Regions from separate parts of the Cupriavidus sp. SZY C1 genome, predicted to be linked through region 1. Evidence: predicted binding sites of a transcription regulator. Region 1 holds the regulator's gene; each other region holds the start of a gene.
The links. Region 1 encodes sigma-54, which starts transcription at its own class of promoters, with help from an activator protein. Its sites were predicted from a motif close to TGGCANGNAANCTGCTTT; they were not measured.
Positions count from the first base shown of each region.

Region 2: QTN24_RS21065 (pilin) is a predicted target of sigma-54. The motif match lies at 2,575-2,592, and genes of this name have one in related genera.
Region 3: urtA (urea ABC transporter substrate-binding protein) is a predicted target of sigma-54. The motif match lies at 2,848-2,865, and genes of this name have one in related genera.
Region 4: QTN24_RS07460 (ammonium transporter) is a predicted target of sigma-54. The motif match lies at 1,573-1,590, and genes of this name have one in related genera.

Region 1 is NZ_JAUANU010000007.1:96,048-100,287, forward strand. Features, by position in the region: gene hprK (HPr(Ser) kinase/phosphatase) at 1-220, opposite strand, end outside; gene ptsN (PTS IIA-like nitrogen regulatory protein PtsN) at 288-743, opposite strand; gene hpf (ribosome hibernation-promoting factor, HPF/YfiA family) at 1,219-1,572, opposite strand; gene QTN24_RS13120 (RNA polymerase factor sigma-54) at 1,623-3,104, opposite strand; gene lptB (LPS export ABC transporter ATP-binding protein) at 3,249-4,049, opposite strand; gene lptA (lipopolysaccharide transport periplasmic protein LptA) at 4,071-4,240, opposite strand, start outside.
Region 2 is NZ_JAUANU010000015.1:101,919-106,158, reverse strand. Features, by position in the region: gene QTN24_RS21080 (gamma-glutamyltransferase family protein) at 1-952, opposite strand, end outside; gene QTN24_RS21075 (LysR substrate-binding domain-containing protein) at 1,082-2,023, shown strand; gene QTN24_RS21070 (YnfA family protein) at 2,090-2,407, shown strand; gene QTN24_RS21065 (pilin) at 2,646-3,119, shown strand; gene QTN24_RS21060 (DUF3772 domain-containing protein) at 3,459-4,240, shown strand, end outside.
Region 3 is NZ_JAUANU010000002.1:420,835-425,074, reverse strand. Features, by position in the region: gene urtB (urea ABC transporter permease subunit UrtB) at 1-1,427, opposite strand, end outside; gene urtA (urea ABC transporter substrate-binding protein) at 1,541-2,794, opposite strand; gene cyoD (cytochrome o ubiquinol oxidase subunit IV) at 3,105-3,455, opposite strand; gene cyoC (cytochrome o ubiquinol oxidase subunit III) at 3,456-4,100, opposite strand; gene cyoB (cytochrome o ubiquinol oxidase subunit I) at 4,106-4,240, opposite strand, start outside.
Region 4 is NZ_JAUANU010000003.1:256,636-260,875, reverse strand. Features, by position in the region: gene QTN24_RS07475 (CreA family protein) at 1-123, opposite strand, end outside; gene QTN24_RS07470 (acyl-CoA thioesterase) at 120-608, opposite strand; gene QTN24_RS07465 (HU family DNA-binding protein) at 788-1,069, opposite strand; gene QTN24_RS07460 (ammonium transporter) at 1,622-2,824, shown strand; gene QTN24_RS07455 (hypothetical protein) at 2,839-3,051, opposite strand; gene QTN24_RS07450 (mechanosensitive ion channel family protein) at 3,050-3,910, shown strand; gene QTN24_RS07445 (Bcr/CflA family multidrug efflux MFS transporter) at 3,920-4,240, opposite strand, start outside.

The DNA.
Region 1 (4,240 bases):
GGCGCTGGTAATACTGGATCTCCGGCTTGCCCAGCACCTGGATGCGGTTCGGGTGGATCAGGTTCAGGTGGCCGACCAGGTCGGCGGCCGAGGTGGCTTCGCGGGCGAATTCGACGTCGAAGGCACGGTCGGCCCCTTCGAGACCGGCGACCCACGACAGTTTGATGTCGGCTGCGTTGTCGTCGAAGATCGACTGCGAGGTGACGCCGGTGAGTTCCATGCGGGATGACTTTCTACTTGGGGGCGGGTGTGGCTTCAGGCGGCGCGCCGGGCCGGCCTGCGGGTCGTCACGGGTGCCATTCGGTCAGCAACTGGTGCACCGCCTCGGGCGTGGGCAGCGTGGCCAGGCCCTCGCGCATTTCGCGGTCCGAGAGCAACTGCGCGATTTCCGAAAGGATTTCCAGATGCTGTTGGGTGGCCTGTTCGGGCACCAGCAGGAAGATCAGCAGCGACACGGGCTTGCCGTCGGGCGATTCGAACGGAATCGGCTCGGCCAGGCGCATGAAGCCGGCCAGCGGCTGTTTGAGCCCCTTGATGCGGCCGTGCGGAATGGCCACGCCGGCGCCCAGGCCGGTGGAGCCCAGCGACTCGCGCGCAAACAGGTTGTCCGTCACGGTGGCCCGGGCAACGCCATGGTTGTTCTCGAACAGGAGCCCGGCTTGCTCGAAGACCCGCTTCTTGCTGGTGACGGTGACGTCGAGATGGATGTTGCCGGGTGGCAGCAATTTGGCCAAACGATTCATGGGCGATGCACGAGAAGTCAGGGTGGCGATGCGGCGTGTCGTCGCCGTCCCGCCGGAATGGGGCAATTCAGGATTCGAGTGCTATGGACGCCCGCATTGGAGCGTCCGGCCATTATAGAGCAGGGCCACAGCGCGCTTGTGCACTGCAGCGCCGGCGTCGCGGTGGTTGCCGTCGACGAACCGGCCGGTTAGCCCACCCGGCTGCCCGCCGCGCCGCCGGCTGATCGCCATGCGGCATGCGGTGCGGTACACCGGGACCGTTCTGCCTGTCGTTCTTGTATGGCGCAGCATACACCGAGCGGCGCCGGATGCGAACACCCCGGCTGCCGGGGCGCGCCGGACGTGGCGCCAAGGTAACGCGGCACGCGCGGCCGGGACATCAAAAAAGCCGCGCAGATGCGCGGCTTTGCTCTCTTCCTATCAGTCCTCTCGGGGACGCTCGCGTCCGCCTCAAGGGGCAGTCGGGTTTGCCAGCCTATTGTTGCTGCAGCTGGGCGGCGGCCATCTGGTACTTGACCGCCTCGCGGTCATGTCCCTGCACCCGGTCCTTGTAGCGGATCACCTGACGGTCGAGCTTGTCGACCAGACAGTCGATCGCGGCGTACAGGTCTTCATGGTGCGCTTCGACGAAGATGTCCTTGCCCTTGAGATGCAGATTGATTTCCGCGTACTGACGCCTGTCCTTTTCCTTGTGGTTGTCGACCGATAGCAGCACGCTCACGCCAATGACCTGATCGAAATGCCTGACAATTCGCTCCAGTTTCGTTTCCACATACTCACGCAGCGGCGGCGTGATGTCGAGGTGGTGTCCACTGATCTTGAAGTTCATAGCGCTTCTCCTTCTGAAAGAGCCGCACCAGGCAGGCGGTTGCGGCTCGGCTACAAAGACTTGCGGAGATTCACTGCGGGGATCTTCAGCGCTTCGCGGTATTTGGCCACCGTGCGGCGTGCGACCACAAAGCCCTGTTCGCCCAGCAATTCGGCGATGCGGCTGTCGGAAAGAGGATTCCTGGGGTCTTCGGCTCCTATCAGTTGCTTGATCAGCGCGCGGATCGCCGTGGATGAGGCCGCGCCGCCCGTCTCGGTGGAGACGTGGCTGCCAAAGAAGTACTTCAACTCGAAAGTACCCATCGGCGTGGCCATGTATTTGTTCGTCGTCACCCGGGAAATGGTCGACTCATGTAAACCGAGTGTATCGGCTATTTCCCGCAAAACCAAGGGTCGCATCGCTATTTCGCCGTGCGAAAAAAAGTTCTTCTGACGCTCCACAATTGCCTGCGCCACCCGCAGGATCGTGTCGAATCGCTGCTGGATGTTCTTGATGAGCCACCGCGCTTCCTGCAGCTTCTGCTGCAGCCCGGCCGCCCCGGCCTCGCCCTTCGCGCCGCGCAGGATCTGCGCGTACATGTCGTTGATCCGCAGCCGCGGCATCACGTCGGGGTTCAACTGGGCGATCCAGCCGCTGCCGCTCTTGCGCACGAACACGTCCGGCACCACGAAATCCGCTTCAGGACGACTGTACGCATGTCCCGGGTACGGCGCCAGCGAACGGATCAGCTCGTGCGCGGCCTTCAAAGCTATTTCGTCCACCTGGAGCGCTTTCTTAAGCCGCGTGTAGTCGCGCACGGCCAGCAGTTCCAGGTGCTGGTTGACGATGGTCAGGGCCAGCTCGCGCTGCGGGTGCTGCAGCCGCTTCAGTTGCAGGCTCAGGCATTCCGCGGCATTGCGGGCGCCCACGCCAGGCGGGTCGAAGCTCTGCAGCAGCGTCAGCATCGCGTGCACTTCATCGTGTTCGAACTCGAGTTCTTCAGGAAGTTCGCTGCAGATTTCCTCGAGTGACGCACTCAGGTAGCCGTCGTCGTCCAGCGATTCGATCAGGAAGATGGCCAGGCCCTTGTCGCGCGCCGAGATCTTGAGGGGCGTCAATTGCTCCATCAGGTATTCGCGCAGCGTGGGATCCGCGTCGCGCAACTGCATCGGCGTCTTCTCGTCCTCGTCGCCCTGCGGGCGGCGCGCGAAGTCGTCCAGGCTCCAGTCGTTGCCGTAGTCCTCGCTGCCCGAATCGCCAAAACCCTCGTCCTCGCTGCCAGCGGCGCGATCGGTGCGGTCGTCGCCGTTGGCCTGGGGCTCGGCGGGAGCCGGCGCCGGGGCGCTCTGCAGGTTGACGGACCCGTCCGCGGCCACCCGCAGCGGGCTTTCGATCCAGTCGTTCTCGCGTTCGAGCAGCGGGTTTTCCGTGAGGGCCTGTTCCACCTCCTGCTGGAGTTCGAGCGTGGAAAGCTGCAGCAACCGAATCGATTGCTGCAGTTGCGGCGTCAGGGCCAGATGCTGGGAGAGTCGGAGCTGAAGCGAAGGTTTCATGCGACCTATTCTATGCGCATCTTTCCGTTGTTGGAACGGAATTTGCTAGAACCTATCGTTTCGGCTTCGCTGATCGGAAACGGCTTTGGAAAAGCCGTGTGCAGGTGCGGTAAAAATGACCTGCGGGCGGCGCGGGGCCGCGCTTTACATGCGGAAATTCTCGCCCAGGTAGACGCGCCGGACCGACTCGTTGGCGATGATTTCCTCGGGCTGGCCGGCCGCCAGCACGGTGCCTTCGCTGATGATGTACGCGTGGTCGCAGATGCCCAGCGTCTCGCGCACGTTGTGGTCGGTGATCAGCACGCCGATGTTGCGCGCCTTCAGGAAGCTGACGATGCGCTGGATCTCGCCCACGGCAATCGGGTCCACACCGGCGAACGGCTCGTCCAGCAGGATGAAGCGCGGCGACGACGCCAGCGCCCGGGCGATTTCCACGCGCCGCCGCTCGCCGCCGGACAGCGACAGCGCCGGGTTGTTGCGCAGGTGGGCAATCTGCAGGTCGTCGAGCAGCGAATCGAGCCGGCGCTCGATTTCGGCCTTGGACAGCGGCTTGCCGTTGTCGACCTGCAGTTCCAGCACCGCGCGGATGTTTTCCTCGACGTTGAGCTTGCGGAACACCGACGCTTCCTGCGGCAGGTACGACAGCCCCATGCGGGCGCGCTCGTGGATCGCCAGGCCGCTGATGTGCACGTCGTCCAGCACGATGTCGCCTTCGTCCAGCGCCACCAGCCCCACGATCATGTAGAACGACGTGGTCTTGCCCGCGCCGTTGGGGCCGAGCAGGCCCACCACCTCGCCGCTCTTCACGTCGAGCGACACGTCCTTGACCACGGTGCGCGTGCCGTAGCGCTTCTTCAGGTGGCGCACGACCAGCGTGCTGCTGTCGGTGCGGACGGCCGATGCGGAGGACGGGGCGGCGGCGGCGAGCGTGGCGGTATCGTTCATCAGGGACTGGCTGGTCAATCGTTAGGGCTTGGCGGGCGTGGCCGACGGCCGCAGGTCGAGCTGCGGGCCGGCCGCGGCGGGCGCGCTGGCATCGGTGCGCGGCGACAGCACCGCGCGCACGCGGCCTGACGGGTTGCCGGCGGTCGTGTTGTTGTCGCCGCCCGTGGCCGTGTAGTACTCGTTGCGGCTGT
Region 2 (4,240 bases), on a different contig from region 1:
CCAGCTTGGCGGCCTCGGCAATCTTGTGCACGAATTCGGGCGACGTGGGGGCGTGGGCGTCCAGCCCGGCGTGGCGCAGCATGCCAAGCTGCTGCAGGAACATCGGCCCCTGGCTCCAGATGTCGCACTTGGCCACCGCGTAGCGGCCAAAGTCCAGCGAGACCGGCGCCTCGACCGTGGGCGTCCAGCCCGCCAGGTCGTCGTAGCGCAGCAGGCCGGTGTGCTTTTCGCCCGTGGTGTCGCGCACGGGGGTGTCGCGGCAGTAGGCGTCGATGGCTTCGGCCACGAAGCCGCGGTACCAGCACTGCATCGCGGCGTCGATCTGGCCGGTGCGGCTGTCGCTGGCGGCCATGGCGGTCTCCACCACGCGCGTGTAGGTATCGGCCAGCACCGGCAGCGTGTGCAGCGCGCCGGGGCGCGGCACCTTGCCGTCGGGCAGCCAGGTATCGGCCGAGCTGTGCCATTCGTCGCGGAACAGCGACTCGACGGCCAGGATGGCCTGCGAGATACGCGGCACCAGCGGAAAGCCGTTGCGCGCGTAGCCGATGGCGGGCGCCAGCACGTCGGCCACCGACCACGTGCCGTGGTCGCGCAGCATCGTCAGCCATGCGCCGAACGCGCCGGGCACCGTGGCGGGCATCAGGCCGATGCCGGGCATCAGTTCCATGCCCTGGCGGCGCAGTGCCTCGGGGTCCGCCAGCGCCGGGGCCGGGCCCTGGCCGCAGACCGCGCGCACGGCGCGGTCCTTTTCGCTCCAGAACAGGATCGGCACCTCGCCGCCGGGGCCGTTCAGGTGCGGCTCCACCACCTGCAGCACGAAGCCCGCCGCCACCGCCGCGTCGAAGGCATTGCCGCCGCGTTCCAGCACGCCCATCGCCGTCTGCGTGGCCAGCCAGTGGGTGGAAGCGGCGACGCCGAAGGTGCCGACGATCTCGGGGCGTGTCGTGAACATGGGGTAATGACTCCTTTTGCAGGCATGTGCAACGTGATTCGAGTATAGGCAGCCGGGATAACTGCCAACATCGAATTTCTTATCGTTGTATTACCATCCGGTTATACCTGCCCCGGACCTGCCTTTCCCATGCCGATTGCCACCGACAAGCTGCTGCACCAGATCGTGTCTCGCCTGCGCCTGCGTCATTTGCCGCTGCTGCTGGCGCTGGAGCGCCAGCGCTCGGTGTCTCGCGTGGCGGCCGAGCTGAATCTGTCCCAGCCGGCGGTGACCAAGGCACTGCGCGAGATCGAGGACATCTTCATGACGCCGCTGTTTACGCGCACGCGCAACGGGCTGGAGCCCACCGCCACGGGCGCGGCCGTGCTGACCCACGCCCGGATGACAATGGCCGACGCCGAGGCGCTGGGCCGCCAGCTGGCCGTGATCGAGGCCGGCAAGCGCGGCCGGCTGCGGCTGGGCGTGATTCCGTACACGGCGCGGGCGGTGCTGGACGCGGCGCTGGCCTATGCGCTGGACCAGTCGCCGCGCCTGACCGTGCTGGTGCGCGAGGGGACCACCGACGAACTGGTGGGCGCGCTGCGGCAGCACGAACTCGACTGCGCCATCGCCCGGTCGTTCTACCTGGCCGGCGAGGACATCGCCCAGCAACCGCTCTACCGCGAAGAGCCGGTGCTCGTGGTACCGTCGCGGGCCAAGGCGCGGCTGGCGCGCGGCGGGCTGGACTGGAAGCGGCTGGCCGAACTCGACTGGATACTGCCGCCGCCGCACACCCCGGTGCGCCGCACGATCAATACGATGTTCGCGGTGGCCGGCGTGGCGCCGCCGCTGCCGATTGTGGAGACCTACTCGGTCAAGCCGATGGCCACGCTGCTGCGCAGCCAGCCCGACGCCATCACCATCGTGCCGCGCGCCGTGGCCGCCGAACTGATCGAACTGGGCGACGCCGCCGCACTACCGTTCTCGCTGAGCTGGGACCTGCCGCCCGTGGGCGTGATGTGGCGCCGGGAGTCGGAAGCCAATGAACTGGTGCTGCCGCTGGTGGCGGCGCTGCAGCGGGCGGTCAGTTGATGGCGCCTGCCTGCTTCCGGTTTGCGCACCCAATGCCAGACGCCGCTTGATAGAAGCCACAACCCTATGAAAACCATCGCCCTCTACCTGCTGACCGCGCTGGCCGAAATCCTCGGCTGCTACCTGCCCTACCTCTGGCTGCGGCAGCACGGCAGCCCCTGGCTGCTGATTCCCGGCGCCATCTCGCTGGCCGTCTTTGCCTGGCTGCTGACGCTGCACCCGGACGCCTCCGGCCGGGTCTACGCCGCCTACGGCGGTATCTATATAGCAGTGGCCATCGGCTGGCTCTGGCTCGTCGACGGCCTGCGGCCAACGGTCTGGGATGTGACAGGTGTCACAATCGCCGTCGCCGGCATGGCCGTGATCGTCTTTCAGCCGCGTTAAATGGGCGCCGAAGGCGGTTTAATCGCCACCTCCCGCTGACAAAAACCGTCACCAGGTGTTTCTTAAGTCGCTCCCTCCCAGAGTGGGGTGACAACTTTTGACAGATACATCTGGTTACAGGTGACAAGAATTCTCACATTTCTACGAATTCTGGCCGGTTTCAGGGCTGGCACACCTGTTGCTCTCTATGCACCCGACAGCAACTGCTGTTTCCAAATTAATCAAAGGGGTCAATTCCATGAAAAAAGCACGGATGGGAATCCAACGGGTCCAGAAGGGTTTCACGCTGATCGAACTGATGATCGTGGTCGCGATCATCGGTATCCTGGCTGCTATTGCGATTCCGCAATATCAGGATTACACCAAGCGAGCGCGCGTCACGGAAGGTCTCGGTCTGGCTTCGTCGGCTAAGACGGCTGTGACCGAGACTTACCAGAGCCGCGGTCCGGTCGCGATGACTGCGGCCACCGGCTGGGTTGCTCCGAATGCGACTCCGAATGTTACCAGCGTCGCGATTGCGGACACGGGGGTCATCACCGTAACGTACACGGCCGTGGCTGCCGCAGCCGCAGGCCAGACCGTAATCTTTACGCCGGTAAGCACGGCTGGCGCAACTACGGACCTTAGCACCGCGGCCACGTGGGATGGGCAATGGACCTGCACCGGCGGTACGCTGCCTGCAAACCTGCGCCCAGCAAACTGCCGCGCCTAAGCCAGTAATGATCGAAAAGCCCCGGACTTTCCCCGGGGCTTTTCTTTCTCCCACTTGCGTCTATGGCGGTTCGAATCGCCTTACCGCTGCCGCCTCAAATACCTTATCAAATCCTCCGACGCATCTTCCTCCCCCGACACAACCTTGTCCGGCGACTTGACGAAAGCTTGCAGCGTTTCATCGGTCGATGACAGAGCGAACTCGTAGGCAAAGTGGCGCCGCGCGGCGCCGTTTTATGTAACAGCATGTGAGGCTGTGCAGTGGAAGGCGTACTGTACACCGGGCGCTGAAAGGGCGGCTTTTATACTGCCGGGCCGGTCAACCACCGCGCCCCCCCTCATGCGCAGAATCATCTGGCTCGTCATGAGCCTTGTCATTGCCGCACTGCTCCAGGTGCCGGCATTCGCCGCCGATCCGGCCTCCGAGGCCGAAGCGCAGCAAGTCCCCGTCCTGACCCACGCCGAAGCCGTTGCCGAACTGAAGCGCCTGCAATCCGAGCAGGATCGTGTGAAGCAGCAGGCATCCAGCGCGTCGGGCAATACCAAGCTTGGCGACCTCAACGACGCCCTGAAGACGCTCGACGAGGATGTCGACAGGCTGACCGCGTCGCTGACGCCGCAGCGCGCCCAGGTGCAGGCCCAGGTGGACCTGCTGGGCCCGCCGCCCGAAGCCGGTACCACCAAGGAAGCGCCGGCCGTGGTCAGGCAGCGCGCCGAGCTGAAGGCCCGCGTGGCGCAGCTCGATGACGAACTGAAGCAGGCGGCCGACAGCAAGGACAACATCGCCCACCTGCAGGACCAGTTGGCCAAGCTTCAGCGCAGCCGGCTCAAGGACCAACTGGCGCTGCGTTCGGACAGCATCCTGAATCCGGCCTTCTGGACGCCGCTGTTCAAGGTGTCCGACGAAGACAAGGAACGGCTGGGCAACTTCACCGACGACATCGGGCCGATGATCCGCGACGCCTGGCACCCGTCCAACCGCGGCAAGACGCTGATCCTGCTGGCCGTGGCGCTGGCCGTCTGGTCGCTGGGCCGGCGGCTGCTGGAACGCGGGCTGGCGTGGTTCTGCCTGACGCAGCTCCCCGAGACCCGCCTGCGCCGCAGTGCGCTGGCGCTGGCCAC
Region 3 (4,240 bases), on a different contig from region 1:
GCCTGGCCCAGGTCCGGGCCCACGTTGCCGATCTGCGACAGCGCGCAGCCGCCCAGCCCGGCAATGCCGGCGCCGAACGCGAACGCGTAGCTGTCCACCTTCCAGGTGCGCACGCCCACGCAGGCGGCCATCGTGCGGTTCTGCGTCGTGGCGCGCACGAACAGGCCCAGCCGCGTGCGGTTCAGCACGGCCCAGGCCACGGCCACCACGCCCAGCGCGAACAGGATGATGACCACGCGGTTGTACGGGATCACGAGCCCGGCCATCGCGGTAAAGCCGCCGCTCATCCACGCCGGGTTGGCCACCTCCACGTTCTGCGCGCCGAAGATGGTGCGCACGGCCTGCATCAGCAGCAGGCTGATACCGAACGTGGCCAGCAGCGTTTCCAGCGGACGGCCGTACAGGTGGCGCAGCACGATGCGCTCGATTGCGAAGCCGACCAGGCCGGCGGCCAGGAACGATGCCGGCAGCGCGGCCAGCAGGTACCAGCCGAACGCCTCGGGCGGCGCGTAGGCGCGGAACAGCGTCTGCACCACGTAGGTGGCATAGGCGCCGATCATCAGGAATTCGCCGTGCGCCATGTTGATGACGCCGATCAGGCCGTACGTGATGGCCAGGCCCAGCGCGGCCAGCAGCAGCACGCTGCCCAGGCTCAGGCCCGCGAACAGGTTGCCGACCACCTCGGCGCGGCGCTCGCCGCTGCGCAACTGGTCGATGGCCTGCTGGGCGGCCACGCGCACGCCCTCGTCGGGCTCGCGGTACTTGCCGGCGTCGTCCTTTTCCATCAGCGGTGCCAGCTTCTGGCGCGACTGCGGGTTGCTGTCGCTGGCCAGGATGCGGATGGCCTCGATGCGGTCGCCGCGCGCCGCGTCGGTACCCTCGGCCAGCACCGTGCTGGCCCAGATCACGTCGAGCCGGGCGCGCAGGCCGGCGTCGGCCTCGGCCTTGCGGGCTGCCTCCACCGCCGGGCGCGACGCGCTTTCGGGCTGGTCCAGCAGCGTGGCGATGGCCTGCGTGCGGACGGCGATGTCGGCCGACTGCAGCAGCAGGCTGCTGGCGGCACTGTCGACGATGGCGCGCAGGCTGTTGTTCAGCGTCAGCGATTCCAGCGAATCGGCCGGCACGGTGACCGGCTGGCCGGTGATCGCGTCGAGCGTCTTGTCGCCGTCGGTGCGCACCATGCCCACGGACGGCGCGTACTGCAGCGCATCGTCCTGCAGCGCCTTCAGGATCGGCTCGGCCTGGGCGGGCGGCGCCTGCGTGATGCGGGTCAGCGCGGCGGTCTTCGCATCGAAGTCGTCTTCGGCCAGCGGCTTCAGGTCCGCCTGGGTCAGCGGCGTGGCGGCCCAGAGCGGGGCGGCGGCCAGCAGCAAGGCGGCAAGCACGGCGCGCAGCCATGCCAGCCATGACGCATGTGGTCGGTGCATTCAGGAGTCTGGTGTAGCGCGATGGATCGCGTCTTTTGTTCGTTCGGATGACCTGCGGGCGCCCCCTCTCCCGCCGGGCGGGAAAGGGGATGCATGACCAAGCCGGGGCCGGCTTAGTTGACCTTGTCGGCCTTGCCTTCGTTGCCGGCGATGAACGGGCTCCACGGCTGGGCGCGGACCGGCTTGGCCGTCTTCCACACCACGTTGAACTGGCCGTCGCCCTTCACCTCGCCGATCATCACGGGCTTGTAGAGGTGGTGGTTGTCACCCATGGTCAGCGTGAAGCCGTCCGGGGCCTTGAAGGTCTGGCCGTACATGGCGGCGCGCACCTTGTCCACGTCGGTGGTGCCGGCCTTCTTGACGGCCTGGGCCCACACGTGGATGCCCACGTAGGTGGCTTCCATCGGGTCGTTGGTCACGCGCTTGTCGCCGCCGGGCAGGTTGTTGGCCTTGACCCATGCCGCCCACTGCTTCTTGAACGCATCGTTCTGCGGGTTCTTGACCGACATGAAGTAGTTCCACGCGGCCAGGTGGCCCACCAGCGGCTTGGTGTCGATGCCGCGCAGTTCTTCCTCGCCCACGGAGAACGCCACCACCGGCACGTCCTTGGCCTTCAGGCCGGCGTTGCCCAGTTCCTTGTAGAACGGCACGTTGGAGTCGCCGTTGATCGTGGAGATCACGGCGGTCTTGCCGCCCTGCGAGAACTTCTTGATGTTGGCGACGATGGTCTGGTAGTCGCTGTGGCCGAACGGGGTGTAGACCTCCTCGATGTCCTTGTCGGCCACGCCCTTGCTCTTCAGGAACGCGCGCAGGATCTTGTTGGTGGTGCGCGGGTAGACGTAGTCGGTGCCCAGCAGGAAGAAGCGCTTGGCGCCGCCGCCTTCCTTGCTCATCAGGTATTCCACCGCCGGGATGGCCTGCTGGTTCGGCGCGGCGCCCGTGTAGAACACGTTCTTGGACATTTCCTCGCCCTCGTACTGCACCGGGTAGAACAGCAGCGAGTTCAGTTCCTCGTAGACCGGCAGCACGGACTTGCGCGACACCGACGTCCAGCAGCCGAACGTGACCGCGACCTTGTCCTTGGTGACGAGCTGGCGGGCCTTCTCGGCGAACAGCGGCCAGTTCGAGGCGGGGTCTACCACCACGGGCTCAAGCTTGCGGCCCAGCAGGCCGCCGCTCTTGTTGATCTCGTCGATCGTCATGAGCGCCACGTCCTTCAGCGACGTCTCGGAAATGGCCATCGTGCCGGACAGCGAGTGCAGGATGCCGACCTTGATCGGCTCCTTGGTCTGCGCCATCAGCGGGCTGGTACCGATCATCGCCGCGGCGGCCACCGCCGACAGCTTCAGCATGTCACGTCGTTTCATTGCAGCTCCCAGTTTGTCGTGTTTGGTAGGGACTACGCACCCCGGGTGATGCTTCTGCAACTAGCGTGCCATCGGGCGCATCGCCCGCAAACCGTTGCCAGGCATCGGCGACGCGACAAATCGGCGGAAAGGGAATCGCGGCGCACCAGGACGGTGCGCGTGCCGCGCGCGGCAGGCGGCAGGAGGATGCACCGATGCCGTGCATCGATGCGGCACGGTGCAGGACCGTGCGCCGCCGGTGCATGGCGCACCGCGGGCAATAAAAAACGGGGCCCGAAGGCCCCGTTTCGTCAGATACCGGCGATGGCGGTTACTTGCTCATCCACGGCATCATGTTTGCGTTCATGTTGTGCATGATCCAGAGCGAACCGGCCAGCACGATGAACAGGATCAGGACCGTGAACAGCAGCGCCATCACGTTCCACTTCTGGCCATCAGAGCCGTCCAGGTGCAGGAAGTACTTCAGGTGGACGACGATCTGCACGACGGCCATGCCCAGGATGATCCAGAGCGTGGTGGCGCGGTCCATCGAGCCGTCCATCACGATCTTGAACGGGATCACGGTCAGGATCACGGCTAGCACGAAGCCGATGACGTACGACTTGACGCTGCTGTGGCCGTGCGAGGCGCCGTGGGCGCTCGTAGCGTGTTGCTGTGCCATTTACATTGCTCCCATCAGGTAGACGACCGTGAACACGCCGATCCAGACCACGTCCAGGAAGTGCCAGAACAGGCTGAGACAGTTCAGGCGCTTGGCCACCACCGGCGTCAGGCCCTTCTTCGACAACTGGTACATCAGTACCAGCATCCACACCATGCCGCTTGCCACGTGCAGGCCGTGCGTGCCGACCAGCGTGAAGAACGATGACAGGAACGCGCTGCGGCTGGGGCCGGCGCCTTCGTGGATCAGGTGGGCGAACTCGTTGATTTCCATCGCCATGAAGCCCGCGCCAAGCAGGAACGTCACGGCCAGCCAGAACATCACGCGGCCACGCTGCTGGTTCTGCATCGACACCATGGCAAAGCCGTAGGTGATCGACGAGAACAGCAGGATGGCGGTTTCCACGAGCACGTAGTTGAGCTCGAACAGCTCCTTGCCCGACGGGCCGCCCGCCACTTCGCCGCGCAGGACGGCGAACGCGGCGAACAGGCACGCGAACAGGATGCAGTCGCTCATCAGGTACAGCCAGAACCCGAAGATCGTGTTCTCGCTGGTGTCGTGATGCGCGTGGTCGTGCGCCTCGTCGTGCGAGTGCGCATGCGCGGGGGCTTGCGCCCCGAAGCGGTCAAGAACTTCTGTCGACATGGTTATCAGCCCTGGGCAGCCACACGCTGCTGGTAGCGGGTTTCGATCTGCTCAACCTCGGCGGCCGGCACGTAGTAGTCGATGTGGTCATCGTTGGCGCGGCGGATGAACGCCACGACCATGCCGACCAGGCCCACGGC
Region 4 (4,240 bases), on a different contig from region 1:
GACCTTGTCGGACCCCGTGACGCGGAAATGGGTCGACACGCTGCCGATTTCCTCGGCTGCGGCGGCCGTGGCCAGCGCGGCCAGGCCCAGGGCCAGCGCGAATCGCGATGCAGTGGACGTCATTCGGCCGTCGCCCCCTTGATCTCGTCGTGGCGGCGCTCCATTTCCTGGCGCAGCGCGCGGCGCTGACGGGCGGCCTCAAAGCGCTGGCGCTCCACCTCGTCGCGCGGCTGCAGCGGCGGCACCTCGGCCGGCGTGCCGTTGTCGTCCACCGCCACCATCGTGAAATAGCAGCTATTGGTATGGCGCACCACCTTGCTGCGGATGTTCTCGGTCACCACCTTGATGCCGATTTCCATCGAGCTGCGGCCGGTGAAGTTCACGGCCGCCAGGAACGTCACGAGTTCGCCCACGTGGATGGGCTGGCGGAAGACCACCTGGTCCACCGACAGCGTGACGACATACCGGCCGGCATAGCGGCTGGCGCAGGCGTACGCCACCATGTCGAGGTACTTGAGGATGGTGCCGCCGTGGACATTGCCGGAGAAATTGGCCATGTCCGGCGTCATCAGCACGGTCATGGACAGCTGGTGGGACAGATCATTCATCGCAAAAAATCCAGAATCGAGCCTGAGGCGCGGGCAGTGTAACCCGGTGGGCCGGGCAATGGCATACCCGCGCGCGGCGATTTCGGCGGTGCGACGAGAAAGGCGGGGAAAATGGTGGCCAACAAATAGAAAAGCGGCCGCGCAGGCCGCTTTCTGTGCTTCTCAGGAACGAGATGCGCTTACTTCTTCTTGTTCACGGCGTCCTTGAAGCCTTGGCCGGCGGAGAACTTTACCGTCTTGGCGGCCGGGATCTTGATCGTTTCGCCGGTGCGCGGGTTGCGACCGGTACGGGCTGCGCGCTTGCCCGAGCTGAAGCTGCCAAAACCCACCAGCGTGACGGAGTCACCCTTGGCCACTGCCTTCTTGATACTGTCCAGCGCAGCGTTCAGCGCGCGCTCGGCGGCGGCATTGCTGAGTTCTGCTTCCGCGGCGATGGCCGATACCAGTTCACCTTTATTCATGGCTGATTTCCCTTGTTTGGTCGTCGTCACCGGACTTATGCCAGTCGGCAAAAGTCCGATCGGCGCAGTCTAATCTGCCCTTTACGGCTTGAGCAATCCCCAGTGGCACCGATGCAACGGAAACTGCCGCAAATCGTTCTGCGACAAGACTTAGCGGGCGTTTTACCCCTCTGTTTCACGAATCGGCACGTCACTTTTCCGGAACAGGACGTATCGGACGGCGCACTTTGCGGACCGGACAGAATATTGCGCCCAAAGCGACGGCGGCGGCAATTTTCCTGCATTATCCCGACACGAATCACGCCCGCTTATTCATGCCCGATCCGGGTGCAAAACCCGCCGATGCACCACTTCGGAACCTGCGCTGCCAATCCGGCGCGTCGATATGGCGCATGCCGCCCCGTTAACGTGCACCACTCAATTTTGGCTGGCTGGCAGATAAACGCCGCGCCGGTGCGTTGCGCCCTGATTTGGCGCGGGATTCACCGTTCTGCGCCCTGAACTGGAACGCTAATTGCTTACTCGTGCTCCCATTTTGAGCATGGGGTAACGATGGACAACCTGAAGACAGGCACGGATGCCTTGTTCATCCTGCTGGGCGCGATCATGGTGCTGGCGATGCATGCAGGCTTCGCTTTCCTGGAATTGGGCACCGTCCGCAAGAAAAACCAGGTCAATGCGCTGGTGAAAATCCTCGTGGATTTCGCGGTTTCCACGCTGGCCTATTTTTTCATCGGTTATACGATCGCCTACGGGGTCCAGTTTTTCTCCGGCGCCGAGACGCTGGCCGAAAAGAACGGCCACGAACTCGTGAAATTCTTTTTTCTCGCCACCTTTGCCGCGGCCATCCCGGCGATTATCTCGGGCGGTATTGCCGAGCGGTCGCGTTTCAATCCGCAACTGATTGCCACGTTCGTGCTGGTGGGTTTCGTCTACCCGTTCTTCGAGGGCATCGTCTGGAACAACCGGCTGGGCGTGCAGGACTGGCTCACCGCCGTGGCCGGCGCGCCGTTCCACGACTTTGCCGGCTCGGTGGTCGTGCACGCCGTGGGCGGCTGGATTGCGCTGCCCGCCGTGCTGTTGCTGGGCGCCCGGCGCGGCCGCTATCAGAAGGACGGCCGCATCAGCGCCCATCCGCCGTCGAACATTCCGTTCCTGGCGCTGGGCGCCTGGGTGCTGGCGGTGGGCTGGTTCGGCTTCAACGTGATGAGCGCCCAGACCATCGACAAGATCAGCGGCCTCGTGGCGATCAACTCGCTGATGGCGATGGTCGGCGGCACGCTGGCCGCGTGGGCGGCCGGGCGCAACGATCCGGGCTTCTCGTACAACGGCCCGCTGGCCGGCCTGGTGGCGGTCTGCGCCGGCTCGGACATCATGCATCCGCTCGGCGCGCTGGTGACCGGCGCGGTGGCTGGCCTGCTGTTCGTCCATCTGTTTACGCTGGCACAGAACAAGTGGCACATCGACGACGTGCTGGGCGTCTGGCCGCTGCACGGCCTGTGCGGCGCCTGGGGCGGCATTGCCGCGGGCATCTTCGGCACGCGGATGCTGGGCGGCATGGGCGGCGTATCGCTGGGGGCGCAGGTGGCCGGCACGCTGCTGGGCATCGTGGTGGCGCTGGTCGGCGGCACGGTGGTCTACGGCGCGCTCAAGAAGCTGGTGGGCATCCGGCTGGATGCTGAAGAAGAGTTCAACGGCGCCGATCTGACGCTGCATCGTATTTCCGCCACGCCGGAACGCGAGACGAACTGGTAATCGACACATTCCCGTCATTTACCCGCAAGAAAGGCCGGAAAATCTCCGGCCTTTTTTACTTGGCGCCCAAAAAAGATTGTCTTGAACTTTCGAAGTGGCGCGCCCAATAATGCCCTTGGCTTTTTGCCGTTCGCCGACACCGGCAGGTGGTGCTGACTTGACCGACAGCGCGCGCCATATTGCTGTCCCTGGTTTTTCCTGCCCCGATCACCAAGGAGTGTGTCCATGGATACCACCTCGCTCGAAAGCATCCGCGACGTCATTTACGGCTACGCCACCATTTTCGGCGTGAAGGTCCTGGCCGCGCTGGCCTTCTGGGTGGTCGGCCGATGGCTGATCCACTTCGTGGTGCGCATGGTGCAGGGGTCGCTGGCCAAGCAGAGCGTGGACCCGACGCTGCTGCGCTACGTCGGCTCGATTGTCACCGTCACGCTGAACGTGGTGCTGGTCATCGGCATCCTCGGCTATTTCGGCATCCAGACCACCACGTTTGCCGCGCTGATTGCCGCGGCCGGCGTCGCCATCGGCATGGCGTGGTCCGGGCTGATGGCCAACTTTGCGGCCGGAGCCTTCCTGGTGGTACTGCGGCCGTTCAAGGTGGGCGATTTCGTGACCGTGGGCGGCGTGACCGGCACCGTGCGCGAGATCGGCCTGTTTGCCACCACGCTCGACACGCCGGACAACGTGCTGACCGTCATTGGCAACAACAAGATATTTGGCGACACCATCCAGAACTTCACCGCGAACCCGTTCCGGCGCGTGGAGCTGAAGGCCCAGCTGGCCGGCACCACCGATACGGCCGCCGCCGTGGCGCTGCTCAAGGAAAAAGTGGCCGCGATCCCGAACGTGCTGGCCGACCCGCCCGTCGACGTCGAGATCCTGGAATTCACGCTGGTGGGCCCGGTGCTGGCCGTCCGCCCGTACTGCCACAACGACCATTACTGGCAGGTCTACTTCGACACCAACCGCACGATCCGCGACAGCTTCGGCGCCGCCGGTTTTGCCGCGCCCATGCCGGCGCAGATGGTGGTCATGCAGAACGCGCCGGCCATGCCGCTGGCCCAGCCGGCCAACCAGGCCGCGTGACGCGGGCCGTCAGCCCGGCTGGCGCATGCCCGCGTGGCCGTACAGCCGCAGCAGCACCGCGCCGCTGCCGCAGATCGCCATCACCACGGCCAGCGGCAGCGCCGTGCCGTCGTGCCAGACGCTGACGGCGGCGCCGGCCAGCGTGCCAAAGCCGAACTGGAGCGTGCCCATCAGCGCGGACGCCGTGCCGGCGCGATGGCTCTGATGCGCCAGCGCCAGCGCCGACGCGTTGGGCGTGATGCAGCCCAGCCCGGCCAGGAACACGAAAAAGCAGCACAGCAGCACCGGTAGCGTGGCCACGCCCAGCAGCGTGGCCGCCGCCAGCGTCAG